Regions from separate parts of the Paenibacillus sp. FSL P4-0113 genome, predicted to be linked through region 1. Evidence: riboswitches for the same ligand, from Rfam matches in the RefSeq annotation. Region 1 holds a riboswitch; each other region holds the start of a gene.
What was found. Region 1 has a riboswitch for thiamine pyrophosphate ahead of MKX46_RS17705 (ABC transporter substrate-binding protein). Riboswitches for the same ligand answer to the same signal wherever they lie in the genome.

Region 1 (7,946 bases):
ACCGTTATCGCCGTTACCGAGCCTTCTTTGAAAACAAAACTGGCGGAGTTGGCAGGAGGGCAGGCTTACGTTGAGCAATGCCCTGCGTTTTTGGTATGGTGCGCAGACCTGTATCGCTTGAAACAGGTCACGCTCCACCATCAGCCAGGTCAGCCTTCCTATGAGGGGTCCGTTGAAAATTATACGGTTGCGACCATTGATGCCGCGTTAGCTGCACAAAATGCAGCGGTAGCCGCTGAATCACTGGGCTTGGGCATCGTCTACATTGGCGGCATTCGTACTAACATAGCAGAGGTGTCTGAGTTGTTAGGGTTGCCAGAGCTGGTGTATCCAGTATTCGGTATGTGTATTGGTGTACCGGATCAGGAAACGGGCTTGCGTCCACGCCTTCCGCTGTCCGGTGTTTTGCATATGAACGGCTACGACAAAAATCAGACGATGAAAGCTGTAGAGGTATACGATCACACATCAGCGGAATATTTGAAGGAACGTACGGGCGGTCAACGCTCTACGCCATGGTCTGAGCAAATGGCCGGAAGATTGACCGAGCCAGCACGCTTGCAGTTGAAGCCATTTTTGGAACAGAAGGGTTTCTTGAAGCAATAAAAGTTGAGTAGTGATAAAAAACTCTGCAAAATACAAGTAGTATTTGAGCTATATACGTTTGAAAATACAAGAACCTCCTTATTTACGTATGATGAAGTTCCGCGTAAATAAGGAGGTTCTTTGCTTTGGTTGCATGTTGTGGTTGTAAACCTTCCAGTCAGTAAACAGCTGGTATACCTTTATCCATCAGATAGTGAGTAAAAGCGTCTCGTATTTTCATAAAATAATTGATGGACGGCAGATTCATCTTGCTGGGTCAGCTTGCTGTACGCGCGAATGACGTCGGCAGTCATCCGGGGATGTGTCTGTTGTCCGGTAAAAGGACCCTCGAACGGCCAGGGACCGTCTGTCTCTGCCATGATCTGATCAGACGGATACTGCCTTGCCAAACTGCGGATCTCTTCTTCGTACAGGAGATCCGGTGTGAAGGAGACATAATAGCCGTTCCGGGCGATACGTTCGGTCGTGGCGGCAGAGCCTTTAAACCAGTGAAAATGCGCCTGCGTGACGCCGTGACGTTCCAGAAGGTCACAGGCGATGTCTGCGTCTTCATAAACGGCGTGCAGGACAATGGGCTTGCTATGCTTGCTTGCAAACTGGATGAAACGCTCCAGTAGCACTATGTAGGGAGCGAGGTCAAAAGGTGAACCGCTCTGCGAGGCTTCTAGCCGATTGTAATAGGGTAAGCCGACTTCACCCACGGCGACCATCTGCTGTACATGTTCGTCCATCCAGTCGAACAAGAGGTCAAGCTCAGTTTGCGGTGGAAGGGCCTGTTCGGGATGAAAGCCAAAGGCTGGCCGTACTAGCCCAGGGTAACGCTCGGCTAACCGTAGATTGGCTCGGCTGGAGTCCAGATGCATCGACACGGCTATCACAGCTTGGACGCTGCTATCAGCAAGTGAAGCGAGCAATAGCTTCTGTTGTTCGGGCGGGTAGCTGTCTACATGAATGTGCGCGTCGATTAATGGAGCGGGTCTTGTTGTGGTCAAATCCAAGCCTAGCTTTGTTTGGCTGTTCCATTTCGATGCACATCGAACTTTTACGTCACTCATGCCGATTCAATCCATCTTCCGGGATATTCTTGTGAACGCTCTGAGCATTGTCCATGTCGCCGTCCAGTTTGTACTTTTCCTCACGCATCCAGCCGGTCATGGTTCGCTTCCATTCAATAAAGAGTGGATCGAGGGTGATTTCTTCCCTACGCGGGCGGGGAAAAGGGACATCTACGACATGCACCACCGAAGCAGGTCGCGCTGACAGCACATAAATGCGGTCGGAGAGCAGCAACGCTTCTTCAATGCTGTGGGTAATGAACAGCACAGAGCGGCGGTTCTTCTCCCACATCCGCAATAACCATTGCTGCATATCTGCACGTGTCAGCGCGTCGAGTGCGCTGAACGGCTCATCCAGCAGCATTAATTCCTGCGGGCTGAGCAGTGCGCGAAGAAAGGCTGCACGCTGTTGCATTCCACCAGACAGCGTATGTGGATACGCCTTGGCGAATTTGCCTAGTCCAACCTGCTCGAGCCATTGCAGGGCTTCTTTGCGACGTTCGCGTTCACTGGCGTACTGAGGGGGGACTGCTGTATTTTTACGTGGAGCATTTTCCTGCCCAAGCAGTACATTATCCAGCGTGGTGCGCCACGGGAAAAGGGCGGACTGCTGTGGCATATAGCTGATATGCCCACGTTCACCAGTCATGTCTCGTCCGTGCATACGGATACGTCCCTGCTGTGGTTTGAGTAGCCCGCCGATGATGTGAAACAGCGTACTTTTGCCGCTGCCTGACGGACCGATGAGAGAAACGAATTCTCCCGGCTTGACTGTGAGGGATACATCCTGCAGCACGGGCAGTAAGCTTCGCTTTTCGCGGAAGGCGAGGCTGATCCCGTCCAATTCCAGAGCAGAAGGGGCAGTCGAAGGACTCTGCTGGTCCCCGGCTCGTTGTTCATTAGCCACGTTGTGTGATGATAAGTCAGTCGGATGCAGACTCATATGTGCCACGTCCTTTCTTTGCTGTATTTAATTCAAGGAGGAAGCTATTCCTGATCCGGTTTCCAGCGAACCAGCCATTTTTCCAGTAGTACTATGATGACAAACATCAGTAAACTGAGCGCGACAATGATGCCGATGGCGGCAAAAATGAGGTCCGTGCGATAGGCCGATTTTTGCAGCAGCATATAATATCCGATTCCTTCGCTCGCACCAATCCATTCGGCAATAATTGCGCCCATCACACTGTAGGTGGCAGCAATCTTGATGCCGGAGAATACTTGCGGCAACGAGTGTGGCAACTCCAGCTTCATGAAAATAGCCATGCGACCTGCACCCGACATTTGCATATAGTTCATCATCATACGGTCCGTCCGTGTCAGCCCGTCCATGGTCGCTACAGCCACGGGAAAAAAGCATACTAAGGTAATGACCATCAGCTTGGGCAGCATGCCAAAACCAAACCACACCATGAGCAGCGGCCCCAGGGCGATGACCGGAATGTTTTGGCTCAGAATAAGCAGCGGATACAGGGCGGATTTGAGAAAAGGAATGGTATGAAGAACGATGGCGATCAACAGTCCCGTTGCTGTCCCTATAGCGAATCCCGCAAGTGTCAGGCGAATTGTAGCCCATGTATGGGCACCAAGCAGCGCCGTCTGGGCCATGCCCTCGTGTACGATGAGGGATGGAGCTGGCAGTAGCCAGGATTCAATATGTAAATAGGAAACCGCTCCCTGCCAGGCCGCTAAAAAGAAGAGGACCGCCACAAGGGGCGGCCATACGCTTTTCCACCAGGATGCGTTCTTGCCTTTCGAATTCATGGGCGATATTTCTCGGTCAGCTTGTTCATGCTGATGCCTTGTGGGTTATGTGCGATTTTGATCTGTGAAATAACGCTGGGACTGCCCGCTTCCGTCAAAGCCTCATGCATTTCTTTAACCACTTTCAGCAACTCGTCGAGCTCGCCCTCCATGGTTGTATCCAATGGGTTCACTTGATGTTTGACACCGGAGCGCTGAATGACCTCAATCGCCTTATCTACATACGGGTAAGAGTCCTCGTTATTAGGAGTTTTAGGGATTACTTGAATACTGAGCAGTGTATTAGCCATGCAAATTCACCTGTCCTTCATTTGGAGTGTTTTAGAGAAAATAGGGTGGTTTAAGGCGGGGAGACCGCTTCGCGTTTCATTTGATCTTACGATCGCTGTTGCAGGGGGATTCTCGGATTATTTAAGTTTTCAAAGGTAAGAATTCCCCTGCAAAGGCGAACGCTCCGCTTCTCCAGATTCAAATGAACCGCTCCGCTGCTGCCCGCCTTAAAAGCACCCTATTTTTAAAGCTGGTTTGTGCGGCATTTTTAACACACAAGCGCACCTACTTAGCGCTTAGATAATATGAAACTAAAGAATAAACCAAGTTGAACGAGAACGAAGTGGGCGGAATGGTGCTGTACAAGCGTTAGCGTTCGCTTTAAAAGCTTTCCGTAGGAAAGCTCGCTTCGGAAGCATAACCTCCCCGGATTTCTACACTAATCATAAGTTTTTATTAAGAAATCTGGGTACAACAGCGATGGGAAGCATCATCCGACTGCGTAGTAGGGCTTCGTTCACTTCTCTAGTTCAGTCTTATTTAGCGTTTTAACAAATGGTCAGCGCTTGGGCAAGAAGTCGTTTGTGAAGGCTTTATCGACTTCCAAAGGCTTGCTGAGCAGCTTGCGTTCGTACATCCAGTCCGAATAGTTTTGCCATACCTCCGCTTTTTGCACGCCCCATTGCGCGGCATCATCCTGATAACGTGGGCTTAGCCATTTTTGGCTGGCAAGTACCAGTTTTTTATCCAGCTCCGGTACAGCTTTGCTTAAGATGTCCGCGGCTTCTTCCGGATGGGCGATAGTGTATTCATAGCCTTGGGCGGTAGCGTCCATGAACGCTTTGACCAGCTCGGGATCATTTTTTATCGTCTGTTCGTTGCTCACAATTACAGGCGTATAGTAATCGAGGCTTTTGGAATAATCTTTTACATACAGCATATCCAATGGCTCATCTCGAAGTTGGGCTTCGATTCCGGTCCATGCGTAGAAAATCCAGGCAAAGTCGATATCCCGCTTCACGGCTGTAAAATAGTCTGCATTGCCCATGTTGACGATCTTCACTTTGCTCACATCGCCTTTATCTGAATCCATGATGGATTTCATGACCGCTTCTTCTACGGGAGAGCCCCAACCGCCGTATTTTTTACCTTCAAAATCTTTCGGGCTCTTAATTCCGCGATCTACCGGGGCTGCGAAGCCTGAGGTATTATGCTGGATCACCGCAGCGATGGATACAAGCGGCACGCCTTGCGTACGAGCCTGTGTGACGCCTTCTTGGTAGCTGATACCAAAAGGTGCAGCATTAGAAGCAACCATTTGATCGGCTCCGCCTGAACCAGGTTGAATAATTTGGACATTCAAACCCGCTTTTTCGTAATATCCTTTGTCCTTGGCAACATAGAGTCCCGTATGATTCGTATTGGGTGTCCAGTCGAGCACGACTTTAACATCTTTGAGCTTCTTTGCCGGAGTAGACGTTTGAGTGTTGGTAGCGGGAGCCGCTTCTTGGGATGTGGAGGGACTTCCACCGCAAGCGGTCAGGGTCAGGGCCATGAGCCACAGACTGATCAGTCCCAGGCTTAACATTTTCATGCGCTTCATCGTTGTGTTCTCTCCTTTAATTACCCGTTATCCGTCCAATCAGACAGCTTAAGTTTCCCATTTTCATAAAAATAACATCTGCCGGACGCGATCTTTCCAACAACTTAATCCTCAACAAAAAAAGCGCCCCGAGTTTCCGGGACGCTTGCGCTTGTATATACCAAAGTAAGGGATGGTCCTATGTAAAAAAGGCACATCTTGCTTAAGCATTCCTACGCTGGCATTACCCAGATCAGGTTGTAAGGGTCAGTGTCTTGGGACACACTCTCAGCCGGCCGATTCCAGCACCCCTGGCATTGTATGGTTTAATGGGTTCATTTATTCGGGTTTACTACGACGATTATATGCTTTGAATGCGGGTCTGTCCAGCATGAAGGGAGAGATGACGGTTCATTTGCCGAACGACAGGGTACACTTTTACTGTGAGCTTTGATCTGAAAATGAGTATGAATCAATCCGATTCGATCCGGTCATGTTATTTTCAGAACAGCTGCGCAGGTAGGTTCAGATGGGCTGGTGCCCTATGGCATGGCCGTAGAGAATTCTAATTCGTGAAAAGGAGTTGTTGTACTGTGGGTAAAACGGAAACATTGGATCGCAACCAACTGGAACAAGCCATTGTGAAGGCTTTGGATAACAACAAATTTTGTACGTTAGGTACGGTAGAGGGTGGCAAACCGAAAGTACGCTATATGGCCCTTTTTAACGATGGAATGAACATTCATCTGGCGACAGATCGCAAAACGCATAAAGTGGATGAGCTAAAGGACAATCCGAATGCTTACCTGCTGCTGGGTTATGAGGTTGGCGGTACGAAGGAAGTTGTAGAAGTGGAGGCTACCGTCCAGATTACAGCTGATGAGGGGCTGCGCAAACAAGTGTGGAACGATTCCTTGAAGGAATGGTTCTCCGGACCGGATGATCCCGATTATGTCATTCTGGACGTGACTCCGACTCGCATTGAGTATGTGGGTCAGCAAACGGAGCGCCAGGTGTGGAAGAAATAATACGAATATAAATGGATAAACCAGTGAATCTCCGAGTTTTTATTAGGAGGTTTGCTGGTTTTTTTATGTTTGAGAAAATTAATTATTTTTTCATAAATAATTTTAAGTAAATGACTACTCTTTTGTCTGGCGTTGGATTAAAATAGAAATGGTGGGTTCAAGGCTTACATATATGTGCAAAAGTATGTATATGAGGCATACACCTTAATGAGGAGGGGTATATTTTGTTATTTCGTAAAAATTGGTTTAAAGGGGTTACAGCAGCAGTTGTAGCTTGTAGCATGCTGGTGTTTTCGGCCGCTCCATCTTGGGCAGCTAACAAATCCCGCGATGAAGCTACGGTGAATCTGCGGATCATGGAAACAACGGATATTCATGCGTCCCTGATGAACTACGATTACTACTCGGACAAAGAAACCAACGAATATGGCTTGATTAACACAGCCGGACTAATCCAACAGGCGCGTAGTGAAGCGAGAAACAGCATGTTGTTCGATAACGGTGATTTATTGCAGGGCAATCCATTAGGTGATTATATGGCGAGAAATAAAACCTTCGAGAAAGAAGGCGGCGTCCATCCGGTCTACAAGATGATGAACTTGATGGGCTATGATGCGGCTACAGTGGGCAACCACGAATTCAACTATGGTCTAGGCTTTCTGGAGAAATCGCTCAAGGGAGCCGTTTTCCCTTACGTAAATGCGAATGTTTATGTTGACAAGGGGGGTCAAGCTACTAAAAATTATTTTACCCCTTATCAGATTCTTGATAAAACAGTAACGGATGAAAAAGGTGATCAGCATACACTCAAAGTGGGTGTAATCGGCCTGGTAACACCTCAAATTATGCAATGGGATGAAGCCAATTTAAAGGATAAGGTCGTTACGAAGGATATTGTGGAAACGGCGAAAAAGTTTATTCCTCAAATGAAAACGGAAGGTGCCGACATTATTGTCGTGCTTGCGCACACAGGTTATGAGGATGTGCCACAAACGCCAATGATGGAGAATGCTGTTAAATATTTGAGCCAGGTGGAAGGAATTAACGCGATTCTGTTTGGGCATGCTCATAAATCTTTCCCAGGCCCTGATTTTAAAGATATGAAGGGTGTAGATCTGGATAAGGGAACCATTAATGGCGTACCGGCCGTGGAAGCTTCTTCATGGGGCAAGGATTTGGGCATTATTGACCTGACTCTGGAAAAGGAAAAGAGTGAATGGAACGTAATCGACTCTCAGTCTCAAGTGCGTCCGGTAGTGAGTACTACCAATCAGACTGTGAAGTTTACGCCTGAATTCAAACTGATTGATGCGGTCAAAGAAGAGCATCAAGGAACGCTGGATTATATTCGCCAGCCTGTAGGAACAACGACGGCGCCAATTACCAGCTATTTTGCATTAGTGCAGGACGACCCTTCCATTCAAATTGTGACGAATGCACAGAAATGGTATGTTCAAAACCATCTTAAAGGAACTGAATACGAAAATCTTCCAGTATTGTCGGCAGGCGCTCCATTCAAGGCCGGCGGTCGAAACGGAGCCGAGTATTACACTAATATTCCTGAAGGTACGGTAGCGATTAAAAACGTGTCCGACCTGTATGTGTACCCGAACACGGTTCATGCTGTAGAAGTGACCGGTG
Region 2 (7,946 bases), 3.2 Mb from region 1:
AAACAGGAGTATGAAAAAATAATAGACAGTAAGGCTATCTGGGGAAGGATGATTGGTTTTGCCCCGATGTATGGTCTTATCTTTTTATATTTGGTGATTCCGTTGATCGGCATGAGCTTTGTTCAAATGGATAACTATTATGAACAAATACAAAAAATTCAGTAAGAAAGTTAACCTATGACTAATACAAAATAACAAGCTAGGGGAGAAAAATAATGAATAACGCATCAACAGCTTTAAAGGTAGCTGCTGGGATATTTTTGACCATCGCTCTAATTACGATTGTAGTTATACTATTTATTTCAGCCCAGGAGGCGACTAAAACGGCACAAAACAATTTTGCTGATATTCAGACCGAATTGTCTCAAGCCTCTTTTACGGTATATGACGGCACAACGATTAGCGGTTCCCAGGTGACCAATGCGCTGCGAAAGTTTCAGGGGAAGGACCAATTCGGCATTCAGATTAAAACCGGCAAAAATATGGCAGGCCAGTGGTACGGTAATGCTCTGAACATTAGCCCAGACAGTGAACAGTATGGCGCCGTGAATGGTGGCAGTGATAAGACAGGGAAAATCACGAATACACTTAATGAGAAAGAGAATGAATACGTAAATCCGAGTGGTAAATTTAAAGCTGAAATCGTCAAAGACAAATCGAACGTGGTACGTGGGTTGTTGTTTACCCAGTCCTAAGCACTACAGCAGAGATAATAATCATAAAGGGGATGAGAGTATGTCTGATCACGCTTCAAGTATGCTGCGGCTTGGTGTGTCAGTTATTCTGTTCATAACCGCATGTGTAACGGCAGCAGACTTGTCCAGGCAGCTGGATGGTGCACTGGAATTAAGATCACAGCAAGAGGAGCATTCTGAAGGGCGAATAGCCCGTACTGCTGGGGTGGGGTTGCCGGAGCGGATTAAAGGAACTCAGGTCATACAGGCAATTCGCATGAACTTACAGGAGGGGATTTCGATTCAAGTCGACGGGACAGAGTATGATGTATTTTCTGAACCGTTTGAGCCTGATGTATCGACCCTGGATGCTTCCTCATTATATTCCATGTACCCCCAGCGTAATGGGAATGGGGACATAACATCTGTACGTTTTGAGAAATTGGGGGAAGACTGAAGTGGTTCAAACAATATCGAAGCTGTTGGGGGCGCTGCTCGCTGTATTGCTTTTGTACATCGTACCCGCAGCTCAAGCTGCTGAACGGCAGGATGATATATCCGGGTTAAATACATATCATGCAACTGTACGTTTTGTTGATATGGTAAGAACCAAAGGTTACATTACACCGACGATGTATAACGATTTTATGCATGATCTGGAATTGACAGGCAATATGTACGAAGTTGACTTGGAGCATATGCACAAAAAGTATGTACCGGACTATGCAGATGCCGTGAAGCCAGATAGTTTTCTGGGCAATTATGAAGCTGTATATGATGGGTACTATAATTCGCAAATTTTTCTTGTACTGTTTCCTGACAATCAGCAGCCAAAATCAGATCAGACGCGTCGATATACCTTGATGGCCGGGGATTATTTTACGGTCCGGGTACATAATACGAATCGGACTCCTGCGGACTTGTACAAATCATGGCTTTTTGGTGGGGCAGATAGCGGCAAGCCGGCAGTTACAGCTTCTTACGGGGGCATGGTTCTGAATGAAGATTACTGATTTTGCGGTCATATTTATACTTTTGTTTTTGCCCTTTGGTGTAGTTAGTGACTTACGGGTGCAGAATCAGCGTGAAGTGCAGCAGCTAGAAATGAAATATACGTCGGCTCTCCGTACCGCAGTTCAGGATGCAGGGGTTGTGCTCTCACAGAATGAACGTCAGGAACGCGAGGCCGGATACGGATCGGATAAGTTTTTTCGGGTAGATAAAGAAGTAGCGCTGAACACGTTCCTGCACACCCTTTTTCTTAATGTAGGCATTGATGGGGATATAGTAGCACAACGTGCATTATTGGATTACATACCGGCTATTGTAATTCTGGATTATGACGGTTATTATGCGTTCACCTCAGAAGCCTATACAGACGAGCATGGACAAGCTGCTATTGGCCACAAATGGAGCGAAAAAAAGCCATATGCCTATGTTGATTCAGTAGGCAACAGTGTGGGGTTCACCTTGGATAATTATGTGCACGCATACGATACTCGAAATCACAGGTGGGTAGAAGGCTTTCAAAAGGAACTTCAGGATCAGACCGCTATATCTTTGCTGAATAATTCAGAAACTTTTGAGCAAATACGTCGTTCCACCATTGTTCGCAGCGTTCAAGAGGACTTGGCGCGAATTATTAATGTCCATAACGAAAAAGCAGCGCGTAACGGCATAACTTATTCGTTCACGCTACCGATCATTCCGCAAGAGGAGTGGTACAACACGGTAGATGATGTGGGGCTGATCGCGTTTATCCAAGGCATTCCGGTCGGAGACAGGTATTACAATAACTATGGATTTGGTGGTGGGAGAGTCGTTAGAAAGCAAGACATTATCGGTGGCATAGAACCAGATACTGGAATAAAGTATTTTTATAGAGATTCATGTCCAGCTCCCTTTAAAGCGAGTGAACGTTTCACGGATGAAAAATCTGCAGCAGCTGCGGGTTACTTTGAGTACAAATGTTATAATGGCTTAAAATAATCACCCTCATGGGTGGTTTTTCTTTTTTTAGGCAGATCCATACCAAAAAACCTTAAAATTCACTGTTTTCAATATTCCGATATGGTTGCAGAATGTGCTACAATAAAGCTTTGAGAGAAACGAAATGCATATGAAATAAGAACAGTCGGCAATGCCGATGACAATAAGGAGCCAAAAACAGCTTATGAGTTTATTGACTGTAGAAAATGTATCCCACAACTTTGGGGACCGCGCATTATTTAAAAATGTTTCCTTTCGATTGCTTGCGGGGGAACGTGTAGGTTTGGTAGGAGCTAACGGTGTTGGTAAATCGACACTCATGAACATTCTCACTGGAAAATTGCTTAAGGATGAGGGTAAAGTGGAATGGACTCCACGTGTGCGTTACGGCTATCTGGATCAGCATACCAAGCTGACACCGGGCAAAACGGTACGTGATGTATTGAAGGATGCTTTTCTTCCTTTGTTGGAATTGGAAAAGGAAATGATGCAGATTACTGACAAAATGGGGGATGCTTCTCCTGATGAGTTGGAAGTGTTGCTGGAACAGATGGGGGAAATTCAGGAGCAACTGGATATGGGGGATTTTTACCTCATTGATGTAAAGGTTGAAGAGATGGCGAATGGACTAGGTCTGTCGGCCATAGGACTGGATCGGGATGTATCCGCACTTAGCGGCGGGCAACGGACAAAGGTTCTTCTTGCTAAGTTGCTGTTGGAAAAGCCGAACGTCCTGTTGCTGGATGAACCTACCAACTATTTGGATGTAGAGCATATTGAATGGCTTACGCGCTATTTGAAGGATTATCCTTATGCTTTTATTCTTATTTCACATGATACTGAATTTATGAACCAGGTCGTTAATGTTATTTACCATCTTGAATTTGCCAAGATGACCCGTTATTCAGCTAATTATGAAAAGTTTCTCGAAATGGCGGATCTGAACAAAGCCCAGCATATTGATGCTTATGAGAAGCAACAGGATTTTATTAAGAAACAGGAAGATTTTATTCAGCGTAATAAAGCGCGTGCCTCTACATCAGGCCGAGCAAAGAGCCGTGAAAAGCAGCTTGATCGGATCGAACGTATTGATAAGCCTGAAGAAGCCGCAAAACCAACCTTTCAATTCAAAGAGGCACGTGCAAGCGGAAAGACGGTATTTGAGGGTATTGATTTTGAGATTGGTTATACACATGCCCTTTTGCCTAAAATGTCCATGACGATTGAACGTGGCGAAAAGATTGCAATTGTCGGCTACAATGGTGTCGGTAAATCGACATTGCTCAAAACCATATTGGGAAAAATTCCGCCAATCAGTGGAAAAACTTATCAAGGTGATTTTTTGCAGCCCGCTTATTTTGAGCAGGAAGTAAAGGCCGAGAAAATTACACCGATTGACGATGTGTGGAATGAATTTCCGCATTTGAACCAGCATGAAGTACGAGCGCATTTGGCGCGTTGCGGTTTGAAAAATGAGCATATCACGCGTCCGCTATCTGCGCTCAGTGGTGGAGAACAGGCTAAAGTCCGTCTTTGCAAACTGTTAATGCGTGAAAGCAACTGGGTACTGTTCGATGAGCCTACCAACCACTTGGATGTTAAAGCAAAGGATGAGCTGAAACGTGCCTTGAAGGAATACAAAGGGACCGTATTGCTTGTATCTCACGAACCGGACTTTTACGAGGATTGGGTAACCAAAACGTGGAATGTGGAAGAGTGGTCAAGTAAAGTTAACTAAAATCAGCTAAATCCAGTTCCAGCAAATTTCACACGAAGTGGGGTTTGCAGAATTAGAAAAATATGCTAAGCTATCTTTAGCTTATACAATAAAATAGTCACACTAGGGGAGCCGCCCATGCGGCTGAGACGGAATAAATGGATTTCGGACCCTTTGCACCTGATCTGGGTTATGCCAGCGTAGGGAAGTGAGCGCCGTACAAACAAGGCAACACCATCTTTATTTTTGTTTGTGCGTGGGACGATACACGTATACGGATATCATGGTCCGTTCGATTATTGGACGTTCGTTAAACCACTTCCTTGGGGAAGTGGTTTTTTTGCGTTTCGTTCATTTTAAGTAGTTCGAGCTTCCGTAGACGATTCACATATAATCCCCTTTCATTCCTGCTGGTAGACGTGGCTGGCTAAGCTTAGATCCTTTAGTCCAATGTGAGGTGAAGACAAAATCGAATTACACGCAATTTCGATGGAAAAGGGCACTTTTGCACAAGCCGCCCAAGTGGCTGCTGTGATTTGTCCGTATGTTCATTATGTACACGCACGTTTAAAACAGAATGGTGCCTCTGCATTGCTTTCTTTGACTCGCAGCCTGGTGGAGCAGGAAGTTCCTTTGCAACAAATTGTAGTAAATGATCGTGTGGATGTAGCTTTACTTACTTTGGTCGGAGCCGTTCAATTACCAGCTAATGGATTACCTGTTGTGGATGTGAAAAGCCTACTTCCAAAGGGTACACGCTGTGGAGTGTCTGTACATTCCTTGGAGGAGATGCAAATTGCTGAGCGGGCAGGAGCGGACTATGTACTTTATGGTCACGTATATGAGACCCATTGTAAGCCCGGTATTGTACCGCGGGGTTTAGCTCAGCTTGAACATATTTGCAGACTGTCAAACATTCCGGTGATTGCGCTAGGCGGCATACAACCGCATCATATCCCGGAGCTTTATAGGGCCGGAGCAAGCGGAATTGCGGTGATGTCTGGTATATGGGAGGCTGAGTCGCCCGTTGCAGCTGCAATGGAGTATAGGCGAATGGCAGACCTTGTAGTTCACAGCCTGTAGCGAGAAAACGAGAGTAGAGGCAAGCTGAAAGCAGAAGGGTTTATGGAGAGGAGATACGGAACAAATGCTAAAGATACACACAGAGGAAAGAGTGATTGGACACGCTGAATGCTTGGTCATAGGTGGAGGTGTCATCGGCAGTTCCATTGCTTATCATGTGGCCAAGGAGGGAAGAAGTACGATTATGCTGGAACGATTGATCCCGGGTGAGGGAGCCTCAGGAGCAGCGGTTGGAATGCTGGCAGCGGAAAGTGAAGAGTTCACCGACTCTGAGCTATCACGATTTGCTCGCATAAGTCGAGATGCATTCCCTGAGCTTGTCTGTGATCTAGAGCGTTTGTCAGGTATTTCGGTGGAATTCCGTACTGAAGGGTTTGTGACCCCTTTCCGTACGGAGACTGAAGGCCAAAAACGCTGGAAAGCTGCTAAAACGCGAGAGGGTGATTGTCCTATCTGGTGGGATGCGAAAGAATTGGCCCGACGAATTCCAGGTTTGGATGAACAAGCGATCGGGGCAATATATCGTTCAAAGGAGACACAAGTGGCTCCTGTCCAGCTTTGCCGTGCTTATGCAGGTGCTGCTGCGGTGCTGGGAGCAACGGTATGGTCTGGTACACAGGCAGAGCAACTGGTCATACAGGATGGTCGAGTTTGCGGTGTCCGAACAGATAGTGGCTTTTTTTCCTGCGATCAGGTCATTATTGCCGGAGGCTTGGATAGCATGAAATTGCTAGCGCAGGTTGGGTTTGAATATCCACTTTATCCGGTCAAGGGCGAAGCGGTAGCGGTCTCCTTGAAGGATCACCCGTTAGAATATACCATTTATGCTGATGATATTTACCTCGTGCCTAAACAGAATAACGAGCTTTGGATTGGGGCAACGAGCCTTCCACATCAATATGACGAAGAGGTGACCGTAGGAGGCTTGGAGGGGTTGCTGGCACGTGCCTCTGCCTGGCTGCCGCGCGTCCGTGAAGCTTCTTTTATACGCGCTTGGGCGGGCTTACGTCCGCAGGCTGTATCAGGTCATCCTTTTATAGGCATTGTTCCTGGGGTCGAGGGCGTATATGCTGCAGTCGGGCATTATCGCAACGGTGTCCTGCTGAGTGATGCTACCGGGCGTGCGATGGCAGCTATGCTTAATGGGGCTTGTGCAGCAGAATTTGGGATAAGTAGTTTTTCTTCTGAGCTCCTCAAGGAGAAAAGCTTATGAAGCTGACGATTAACGGCCAGAGCCTGACCTTTTCTAATCGAATCACTCATGTGAATCAATTGCTACATGAGCTTGATGTAAAGGTGAAAACCGTAGTGGTGGAGCTGAATCGGCATATATTGACCCGTGAAGATCATGATGAAGCGGTACTGAAAGATGGAGATTGCCTAGAGATTGTACATTTTGTGGGAGGCGGTTGATTATGTTAACCATTGGAAAAGCATCTTTTACCTCGAGGTTGTTGTTGGGAACAGGAAAATTCTCTGATCTAGATATCCAATCCCAAGCCGTAGAGGCTGCTGAGACGGAAATATTGACGTTTGCTGTACGGAGATTGAACTTGGAGGAACGGGATAAGCAGCATTTTCTCGATATGCTGGATTTGAGCCGGTATACACTTCTTCCCAACACAGCAGGGGCTACAACAGCAGAGGAGGCGATTCGTATTGCCAAATTGGCAAAAGCCTCCGGCCTGTGCGATATGATTAAGGTGGAAGTCATTGGGGATAGCAAGACACTGCTGCCGGACCCATTTGAAACGTTGAAAGCTAGTGAAAAGCTGTTAGAAGAAGGCTTTATCGTGCTGCCCTACATATCGGACGATGTGATTCTAGCAAAGAGGCTACAAGAGCTTGGGGTACATGCCGTTATGCCTGGAGCTTCACCGATTGGTACAGGACATGGTTTGCTTAATCCGTTTTCATTAGGTCTAATTATTGAACAGGCGGAGGTTCCGGTTATTGTCGATGCGGGTATTCGCTCACCCGGTGACGCGGCAATAGCGATGCAGTTAGGGGCAGATGCTGTTTTGTTGAATACAGCCGTATCAGGAGCGAAGGACCCGGTAAAAATGGCCGAGGCCATGAAACTGGCTGTTCGTGCTGGAAGATATGGTTTTGAGGCGGGCATGATTCCTGTAAAGCGTTACGCTTCAGCAAGCAGTCCGACAGAAGGTATGGTTCAGGCATGAAGGTAACTGACAAATCCGGTGCAGGAGGAACACATCCAAGTGATCGTTATTCCAGACAGGAAAGATTCGCGCCCTTTGGACCGACAGGACAACGCCGGCTTGCTTCCTCTCACGTACTAATCATAGGTACCGGAGCGTTAGGTACAGGTATTGCGGAAACGCTCGTTCGCGGGGGTGTAGGTACGGTGAGCCTCGTAGATCGGGATTACGTGGAATGGAGCAATTTGCAGCGTCAGCAGCTTTTTCAGGAAAGTGATGCTGCGCAAAGATGTCCCAAAGCAGTAGCTGCTCAGCGAAGAT
Region 3 (7,946 bases), 370 kb from region 1:
CTATAAACTCCTGCAATTAGGCCATCTCTGTTACGTAGAACAATGAATACCCATGGAAAACGTAAAAGAAGCCCAGCTACGGCACGGTTTAAGTGTCCATAGGCAGGCTTCTTCAAGGCGAACAATAGAATATACAGTTCTTCGAAAAATAATTCTTTACTTCGTAGTCGTTTGTTTGTGGGCATCAGCGATCGTTTTCTTGTCCTCCAGCTCCTGTACACTGCTTAGAAACGTCGATACCCGCCGTAGATATTCACGGGGATGCTCTCTGAAAATAAGCTCATGTATCCCGTTTTTGACAATCCATACACTGGAAAGTGGGTTGGTTTGATTGGCAGCGAGCTTTTCCGCAATAGGATAAGGAGCCTTTTCATCCTGTGTACCATGCACAAACATGATCGGGAACGGATAGTTTTCCTTTTTAACCTCCTGATATGGAATCTGATGCAAGCTGGTGCCGTTCAATACTGGAAACAGCAACTCCAGAATTTCCAAAGACGGATGTCTTGGCAGGTTAATTTGATTGTGAATGTTATGGTACAGCGTATCCGGCTCCAACAGGAAAGTGCTGTCCAAAATCATTGCGTCCACATCCTTGGTTTGCAAGCCCGCCTGAAGAGCGGTTCCTGCCCCCATGGAGAAGCCCCATACGATAATCTCCGACGAGCCGCGTTGCTTCGCAAGCTGGATCGCTCCGAGAAGCTGCTGGGATTCCGCTTTGCCTCCGGTTGCGACTGATTTGCTGTTTTGTGACGCGAATCCATAATCGAACATGACCACATTAAAGTTCAAACTGTGGGCATAATGCGCCAGATCATACATGGGAATCCAGCTTTCTTCGCGGTTAGCTCCATAACCATGGCTGAAAATAATCGTTTTCCGCGATTGATCCGCCGGGATATACCAGCCTTGTACCATGCGGCTACCATCCTTGGCAGGGAAGCTGACTTCCTCATAAGGCATGTTTTTGGCCTGCATCGGATTAGAGTACAGCGGCGCGACGGTAGGATTCGTAAGTACCCATGCGATGTAAGCATGCAAGGCAATAAAACAAAACAACAGAAAAAAAACGACCGACAGCAGCAGAGCAATCACAACGTGCTTGAACCGCAGCAGACGGGGATTAAAGAGTGGGGTGGACGGCTCCTGAACAGCGGTCTGTAGCTGAGAGTTGCGCTGGGATGTAGAAATCATGTAAGAGCCTCCTTATATAAAATTGATCTTCGTTTCATAGAATTTAGGTATAATTCCACTTGAAAATGATAGTGTATATCCGTATAGATACCTATTATCGTATGATGGGGGTTACCCAAAGTCAACGCCTGAACCGGAAAAGTAAAAATGATGCAAAGAATTGTCGATGTTTGTTCTCGTTCTGTAATATGGTTGTCACAAAAACATCGGTTTACAGTAGCCGCGACTATTCTATATAATTTATGTAACCATGTTTCATAGTGTGAAACGAATATGGAGACAAGAGGAGCGGTTCACGAATGGAAGACCGTAAATTAACCGTTCGCGCTGTAGAGCGTGCACTTGATATATTGCTGTGTTTTACCGCAGATTCGGATCTTGGCCTAACGGAGATTGCCTCCAAAATTGGCCTACATAAAAGCACGGTTCATCGGCTGCTGACTACGTTGGAGGATCGTGGCTTTGTCGTTCGGAATGCCGAAACGGAAAAATATCGACTTGGCTTCCGCATTTGGGAGCTATCCACACATTTGTCCCAAAGTGACGAGCCGGCGGTGTTGTTACAGCCTGCAATGGAAGGACTGCGTGACCGTCTGGGCGAAACGGTCAGCTTGTACTTACGGGACGGCAACATGCGTATTCGCATACAAGCCGTGCAGAGCAATCAGGCGATCCGCAGGGTTGCGCCTGTGGGTGCGCGTATGCCGCTGGCTGTAGGAGCCTCCAGTAAGGTGCTGGCTGCCTTTATGCCGCCGCAGGAGCTGGAAGCCCTGCTAAGCGGGAATGAATGGCCGCACTCGGTAGACGCGGAGGTCTATAAAGCCCAGCTGCAGGACATTCGCGAGAAGGGCTATGCGACCAGCTATGAAGAACGGGAGCCAGGGGCCGCTGCTGTGGCCGCACCAATTGTGAACCGGAAGGGACAGGTCACTGCGGCTTTATCTGTATCCGGTCCGGTCAGCCGGCTTGCACCCGAGACGCTACATGACTTTGCTCCGATTTTGATCGAAGCGGCTAAGGAAATGGGGCTTATGCTTCCGTAACAAGAATGAATGCAGTTGAAGCAAGCAGAGTGATTTGATGAGGAGCGTCTTCTTGCTAAATGGAACCTAGAAGGGTTGCCAAAGTCATAAATTTGAAGTAGTCTGATAAGGATGGCGGGATGTCTGTTATGTCCGCCTCATGTGAATAGAAGTATCGCAGTTACTGGGGGAGCCTGTAATGCCGGGCTGAGATGGAATCGTGTAAGATTCCGGACCCTTTGCACCTGATCTGGATCATACCAGCGTAGGGAAGTAATCGGCCATTGAAATGTATACGCAGCTGCTGTCTACGGTGACGCATTGGAATAGGATTATTCCACATGTGCACGGTCTGGATAGCAGCCTCGTTAGATTAGCCGGTTCCCTCGGGAACCGGCTTTTTTGCATAGATCAGCGCCACCCTGGGAATGGTTCCGGATCGGTGTGTCATTTCATCGAAACGGGAGGAATGGACAATGAAGCCGTCAGAAGTAGAAGGAACAAAAGGAACAGAATTGAAATCAGCAGAAGTAAGGTTGGCAGGAACAAGGGAAGTTGAGGTAGAGAGAACAAACGGGAAGCAAGCCAGTGGGGTAACGCCCTTTCCAGGGAGCCGTAAGGTATATATTCAAGGCTCGCGGCCGGACATTGCCGTGCCAGAGCGCGAAATTGCTCTCCATCCTACACATACGCCGCAGGGCACGGAGCATCATGAGCCATTGCGTGTGTACGATACGAGCGGTCCCATGACTGACGAAGCCTATCAGGTCGATATCCGTCAGGGCCTGTCTCCATTACGGCGAGCTTGGGCACTGGAACGGGGCGATGTGGAGGCTTACGAGGGACGCGCCGTCAAACCGGAGGATAATGGACTGAAACCTGGCTCCAAACGGGAGACAGTTGAATTTCCCGGCGTGACCAACCGTCCGCTTCGTGCTTCGCAAGGTCGTACAGTGACGCAAATGCATTATGCACGGCAAGGGATCATTACGCCCGAAATGGAATTTGCGGCGATCCGCGAAGGGGTGGAGCCTGAGTTTGTACGGCAGGAATTGGCGGCTGGACGAGCCATTTTGCCTTCGAATATCAATCACCCGGAAAGTGAGCCGATGGTCATTGGGCGTCATTTTCACGTGAAGATCAATGCGAACATTGGTAATTCTGCGGTTACCTCCTCGATTGAGGAGGAAGTGGAGAAAATGACCTGGGCTGTGCGTTGGGGCTCGGATACAGTTATGGACCTATCCACAGGCCGTAATATCCATACCACACGTGAATGGATCATTCGGAATTCTCCTGTACCGATTGGAACTGTGCCGCTGTATCAGGCACTTGAAAAGGTGAACGGCGAAGCAGAAGCGCTGACGTGGGAGTTGTATCGCGATACGCTGATCGAGCAGGCGGAGCAGGGAGTGGACTATTTTACAATTCATGCGGGTGTATTGCTGCGGTATATACCGATGACGGCGAATAGAATGACGGGAATTGTGTCCCGTGGCGGGTCGATCATGGCAGCCTGGTGCCTTGCGCACCATCAGGAGAATTTTTTGTATACACATTTTGAAGAAATCTGCGAAATTATGAAAGCCTATGATGTGGCCTTTTCTCTCGGGGATGGTCTACGTCCAGGTAGTATCTATGATGCGAATGATGAAGCACAGTTTGCAGAGCTGGAAACGTTGGGCGAGCTAACGCAAATCGCATGGAAGCATGATGTTCAGGTCATGATTGAGGGGCCGGGACATGTCCCTATGCATAAAATCAAAGAGAATGTGGATTTGCAAATGGAGATTTGTAAGGAAGCTCCTTTCTATACCTTGGGACCGCTCACGACGGATATTGCCCCCGGATATGATCATATTACCTCAGCCATCGGGGCGGCGATGATCGGTTGGTTCGGGACGTCCATGCTGTGCTATGTTACGCCTAAGGAGCATTTGGGTCTTCCGAATAAGGATGATGTCCGTGAGGGTGTCATTACCTACAAAATTGCGGCACATGCTGCCGATCTGGCGAAGGGCCATCCACGGGCGCAGCAGCGGGATGATGCTTTGTCCAAGGCACGCTTTGAGTTCCGCTGGCGGGATCAGTTCAATCTGTCGCTTGATCCCGAGCGGGCCTTGTCCTACCATGATGAAACGCTACCAGCAGAGGGAGCCAAGGAAGCACATTTTTGCTCGATGTGCGGCCCCAAATTTTGTAGTATGCGCATCACGCAGGACATTCGCGCCTATGCAGCGGATAAGGGGCTGAGCACCGAAGAAGCAGTGGCCGCTGGGATGCGTGAGAAGGCAGAGCAGTATCGGGATGGCGGTCAGTAAAACGAATGTGTGAGTTTAGGAACGCATGAATCAAAAAAAGCCGTGGTTCTCTACAGTCGATGTAGGAAACTACGGCTTTTTGGCTTATGTAAAGCGAGTCATGCAACCGGATAAACGGCGCCTTATTTTTTACCCATTTTTTCATTCAAAATGTCCTGAAAGCTGAGCTTCTTCTCCGAGCTATCTTCTTTCTTCTGCATACTCACCGCGTTGGCACGTTGGTATTGGTGGTGAAAGGGCATCAGGGTGTGGACGGTTAAGTTCATTGTATTCATGTAGATCATTCCTCCAATTCCATATTGTCAAATTCAGATTGAGTTGCTTAGGACGTCTGTATAGGACTATTTGTATGTACTTGATGTCGCAATGCTATGTAGGTTGCTTGGTTATGTTTCAATCATTATACCCACATTTTTTCAAAGTAAAACGCCTTTGACATAAAACAGGAAGATGGTCATGTGTGTTCAAAATGCCGATTAGGAGGATGGTCGTTTTAGGGGAAAATGTGCCTAGGTCTAAAACAAGGGCTTGAGGCCCGTTTTCTTAGTTTAGTAGTCGGGATTGTGTTTTTTTTGTCGAATAACCTTGTAAAAGGAGGGTTTTGCGGACTCCTCAAGTCAGGATTGAGGCAGTCTGGTGGCGAATTAAAGTGTCAAAGTTGTATTGACTTTATGTTTGGTAGTAGATACCATGAACTGGTTGTCAGCGTATTTTGACAACAAGAGTCAGCCAATCGATCTGGCGATTCATCCTTTGAAATGTTAGAGAGAGGATTAGAGCATATATGAAAAAATGTATTGCAGACATCGCATTTATTATTCTGGGTGCGTTTTTTTTCGCGCTAGCTGTTAATCTGTTTGTGATCCCGAATGAGTTTGGCGAGGGGGGCGTTACAGGGGTCACAATCATCCTGTACTACCTGTTTCAGTGGTCTCCCTCGATCGTTAATCTGGTGATTAATGGCTTGCTGCTGATTGTCGGATATAAATTTTTAGACAAGAGAACGACCTTGTACACTATCATTGCGGTCGCTTTTAACTCGCTGTTTTTACATTTAACAGTCAACTGGCGGATTGATTCGCATGAGCCGACGATTAATGCCGTATTTGCCGGAGTTTTGGTGGGGGTTGGCATAGGCCTAATCGTACGGGTAGGCGGCACTACGGCGGGTACGGTCATTTTAGCACGGATTGCCAACAAGTATCTGGATTGGAATATCAGTTATGGCCTGCTGTTTTTTGATTTGATTGTCGCATTCTCTTCCTATTTTATTATTGGCCCGGAAAAATTGATGCTAACTATCGTTATTTTGTACGTTGGTACGAAGGTGATGGACTTTATGATCGAAGGACTGAACCCCAAAAAAGCGGTCATGATCATTTCGGAGCACCAAGATAAAATTGCCGAGATGGTCATTACGAAAATGGATCGTGGAGTTACTGTCCTGTCAGGCCACGGTTATTACACTAAAAATCCAAAAGAAGTGCTGTATATCGTCATTAGTAAACAAGAGGTATCGGCGCTCAAAAAGATAGTGAAAGCCATCGACACAGCAGCATTTATCACCATTCATGACGTGCGGGACGTGTTCGGAGAGGGTTTTCTGGATATTTCGAAGTAACTGGTGGTGTGAAGATAAGGTAATAGGAGAATAGGGTGAGAAGTCGGTCCTGAGGGATCGGCTTTTTGTTTTTGTGATGTTTCTTCCATTTTTGGTATTGGGAAATATGCATAATAAAGAGGAGTCACTCAATTCTTGTTATATGGAGGGTTTGGCGGGATGGAGAATAAGGGTAATTATGATGTAAGTTCCGTTGGCTGCTTTCGAATGAAAAGGCATGGAAGAAGACGCATCGTATCTCTGCTTATATTTGGATAGCCTTTGGCTTAATCGGGATCGCTATAGGATTAGGACAAGAAGTTAATGTGTATATGGTGCTCGCTTCTTGTTTACCGACGATGATTAGTTTTGTTACTTCTCTCTTTCTAAGCCATAGGTATAAAAATATAGACTGCTGATATCTGTATAATGCGGATCGATTTAGCATATTAGGGGGATTTCCATGAGAAGTAAATTAAATTTTTCTAATGTATTGTCTTTTCTTATTTCTGTTTTGCCTTTCATTATCTACCTTTTCATGTATCCGAGAATGCCTAGGAATGTAGCAATCCACTACAATTTCAATGATGTGGCTGACCGTTTTGTTGACAAATCCTCCCCTGAGGTATGGTTGTTGTGTGGAATCAGCCTCATATCTTTTATGCTTATGCTTATGCTCCAACCCTATTTCAGTCGTCAGTTCAAGAGCGAAGAAGGCTCTGCAATCATGGAAAGCCTGCCTGGTCTCTTCACACTCCTTATAACCCTAGTGTTCTCAGTTCTCGGCATATGTTTCCTTTTAAAGGCTTAAAGCATATAAAAAATCCCCTCTCAATGTGCAGTTTCCACTGCATTTGGAGGGGATTTTGTTATTTATACGCTCTTTACTCTTGAATCATTTGACGCAATACGGTTTGCAGAATACCACCGTTGTGGTAGTAGTCGATGTCGACGGTGCTGTCCAAACGAGCAATTACTGGGAATTCGAACTTCGTGCCATCCTCGCGTTTAGCCACAACCGTAAGCTCTTGACCAGGCTTCACGTCATTGTTAATGCCGAGAATGTCGAAGGTTTCACGACCATTGAGGCCCAAGCTGGACCAGCCATAGCCTTCCTGGAATTGCAGAGGCAGTACACCCATGCCGACCAGGTTACTGCGGTGAATCCGCTCGAAGCTTTCGGCAATGACAGCCTTAACGCCCAGCAGAAGCGTACCTTTGGCCGCCCAGTCACGAGAGCTGCCTGTGCCGTATTCCTTACCAGCGATGACGATCAGGTTCTGATCGGCTGTCTGATATTTCATGGACGCATCATAGATGGACATTTCCTCATCCGTTGGCAAGTATTTGGTCACGCCGCCTTCAGTACCTGGAGCCACATTGTTGCGGATACGGATATTGGCGAATGTACCGCGCATCATGACCTCGTGATTACCGCGACGGGAGCCGTAGGAGTTGAAGTCCTTGCGTTCCACGCCATGCTCCTTCAAATACAGTCCTGCCGGGCTGGAAGGGGCGATGTTGCCTGCTGGTGAGATATGGTCCGTCGTGACCGAATCATTCAACAGGGCAAGCACACGGGCATTACGGATTTCCTTGATATCCTGCACGCCATCCTGAAGTCCTTCAAAGAACGGCGGGTTTTGAATATAAGTTGAGTTTTCATCCCATTCATACAGTTCGCCTTCAGGAACCGGAATGGAGTTCCATTTTTCGTTGGCAGTAAATACATTTTCGTATTTGCGACGGAACATATCCGGGCTGAGAGACAGGCTGATGGCTTCCTTGATTTCCTCGGAAGTGGGCCAG

Region 2: another riboswitch for thiamine pyrophosphate. It lies ahead of MKX46_RS03500 (thiamine phosphate synthase); the one in region 1 lies ahead of MKX46_RS17705 (ABC transporter substrate-binding protein).
Region 3: another riboswitch for thiamine pyrophosphate. It lies ahead of thiC (phosphomethylpyrimidine synthase ThiC); the one in region 1 lies ahead of MKX46_RS17705 (ABC transporter substrate-binding protein).

Annotation. Positions count from the first base shown of each region.
Region 1 covers NZ_JBBPAZ010000001.1:4,090,823-4,098,768, forward strand. Annotated here, with positions in the region: gene nfsA (oxygen-insensitive NADPH nitroreductase) at 1-606, shown strand, start outside; gene MKX46_RS17685 (TatD family hydrolase) at 786-1,598, opposite strand; gene MKX46_RS17690 (ABC transporter ATP-binding protein) at 1,654-2,604, opposite strand; gene MKX46_RS17695 (ABC transporter permease) at 2,649-3,425, opposite strand; gene MKX46_RS17700 (MTH1187 family thiamine-binding protein) at 3,422-3,715, opposite strand; gene MKX46_RS17705 (ABC transporter substrate-binding protein) at 4,255-5,298, opposite strand; TPP riboswitch at 5,491-5,600, opposite strand; gene MKX46_RS17710 (pyridoxamine 5'-phosphate oxidase family protein) at 5,871-6,305, shown strand; gene MKX46_RS17715 (bifunctional 2',3'-cyclic-nucleotide 2'-phosphodiesterase/3'-nucleotidase) at 6,530-7,946, shown strand, end outside.
Region 2 covers NZ_JBBPAZ010000001.1:937,644-945,589, reverse strand. Annotated here, with positions in the region: gene MKX46_RS03530 (hypothetical protein) at 1-165, shown strand, start outside; gene MKX46_RS03525 (hypothetical protein) at 216-695, shown strand; gene MKX46_RS03520 (hypothetical protein) at 736-1,131, shown strand; gene MKX46_RS03515 (hypothetical protein) at 1,133-1,687, shown strand; gene MKX46_RS03510 (hypothetical protein) at 1,674-2,663, shown strand; gene MKX46_RS03505 (ABC-F family ATP-binding cassette domain-containing protein) at 2,848-4,401, shown strand; TPP riboswitch at 4,496-4,604, shown strand; gene MKX46_RS03500 (thiamine phosphate synthase) at 4,870-5,463, shown strand; gene thiO (glycine oxidase ThiO) at 5,528-6,676, shown strand; gene thiS (sulfur carrier protein ThiS) at 6,673-6,876, shown strand; gene MKX46_RS03485 (thiazole synthase) at 6,879-7,646, shown strand; gene MKX46_RS03480 (ThiF family adenylyltransferase) at 7,643-7,946, shown strand, end outside.
Region 3 covers NZ_JBBPAZ010000001.1:4,465,283-4,473,228, forward strand. Annotated here, with positions in the region: gene MKX46_RS19340 (hypothetical protein) at 1-185, opposite strand, end outside; gene MKX46_RS19345 (alpha/beta hydrolase) at 157-1,194, opposite strand; gene MKX46_RS19350 (IclR family transcriptional regulator) at 1,494-2,237, shown strand; TPP riboswitch at 2,393-2,505, shown strand; gene thiC (phosphomethylpyrimidine synthase ThiC) at 2,693-4,537, shown strand; gene MKX46_RS19360 (hypothetical protein) at 4,660-4,812, opposite strand; gene MKX46_RS19365 (YitT family protein) at 5,322-6,158, shown strand; gene MKX46_RS19370 (SdpI family protein) at 6,356-6,556, shown strand; gene MKX46_RS19375 (DUF1648 domain-containing protein) at 6,601-6,948, shown strand; gene acnA (aconitate hydratase AcnA) at 7,022-7,946, opposite strand, start outside.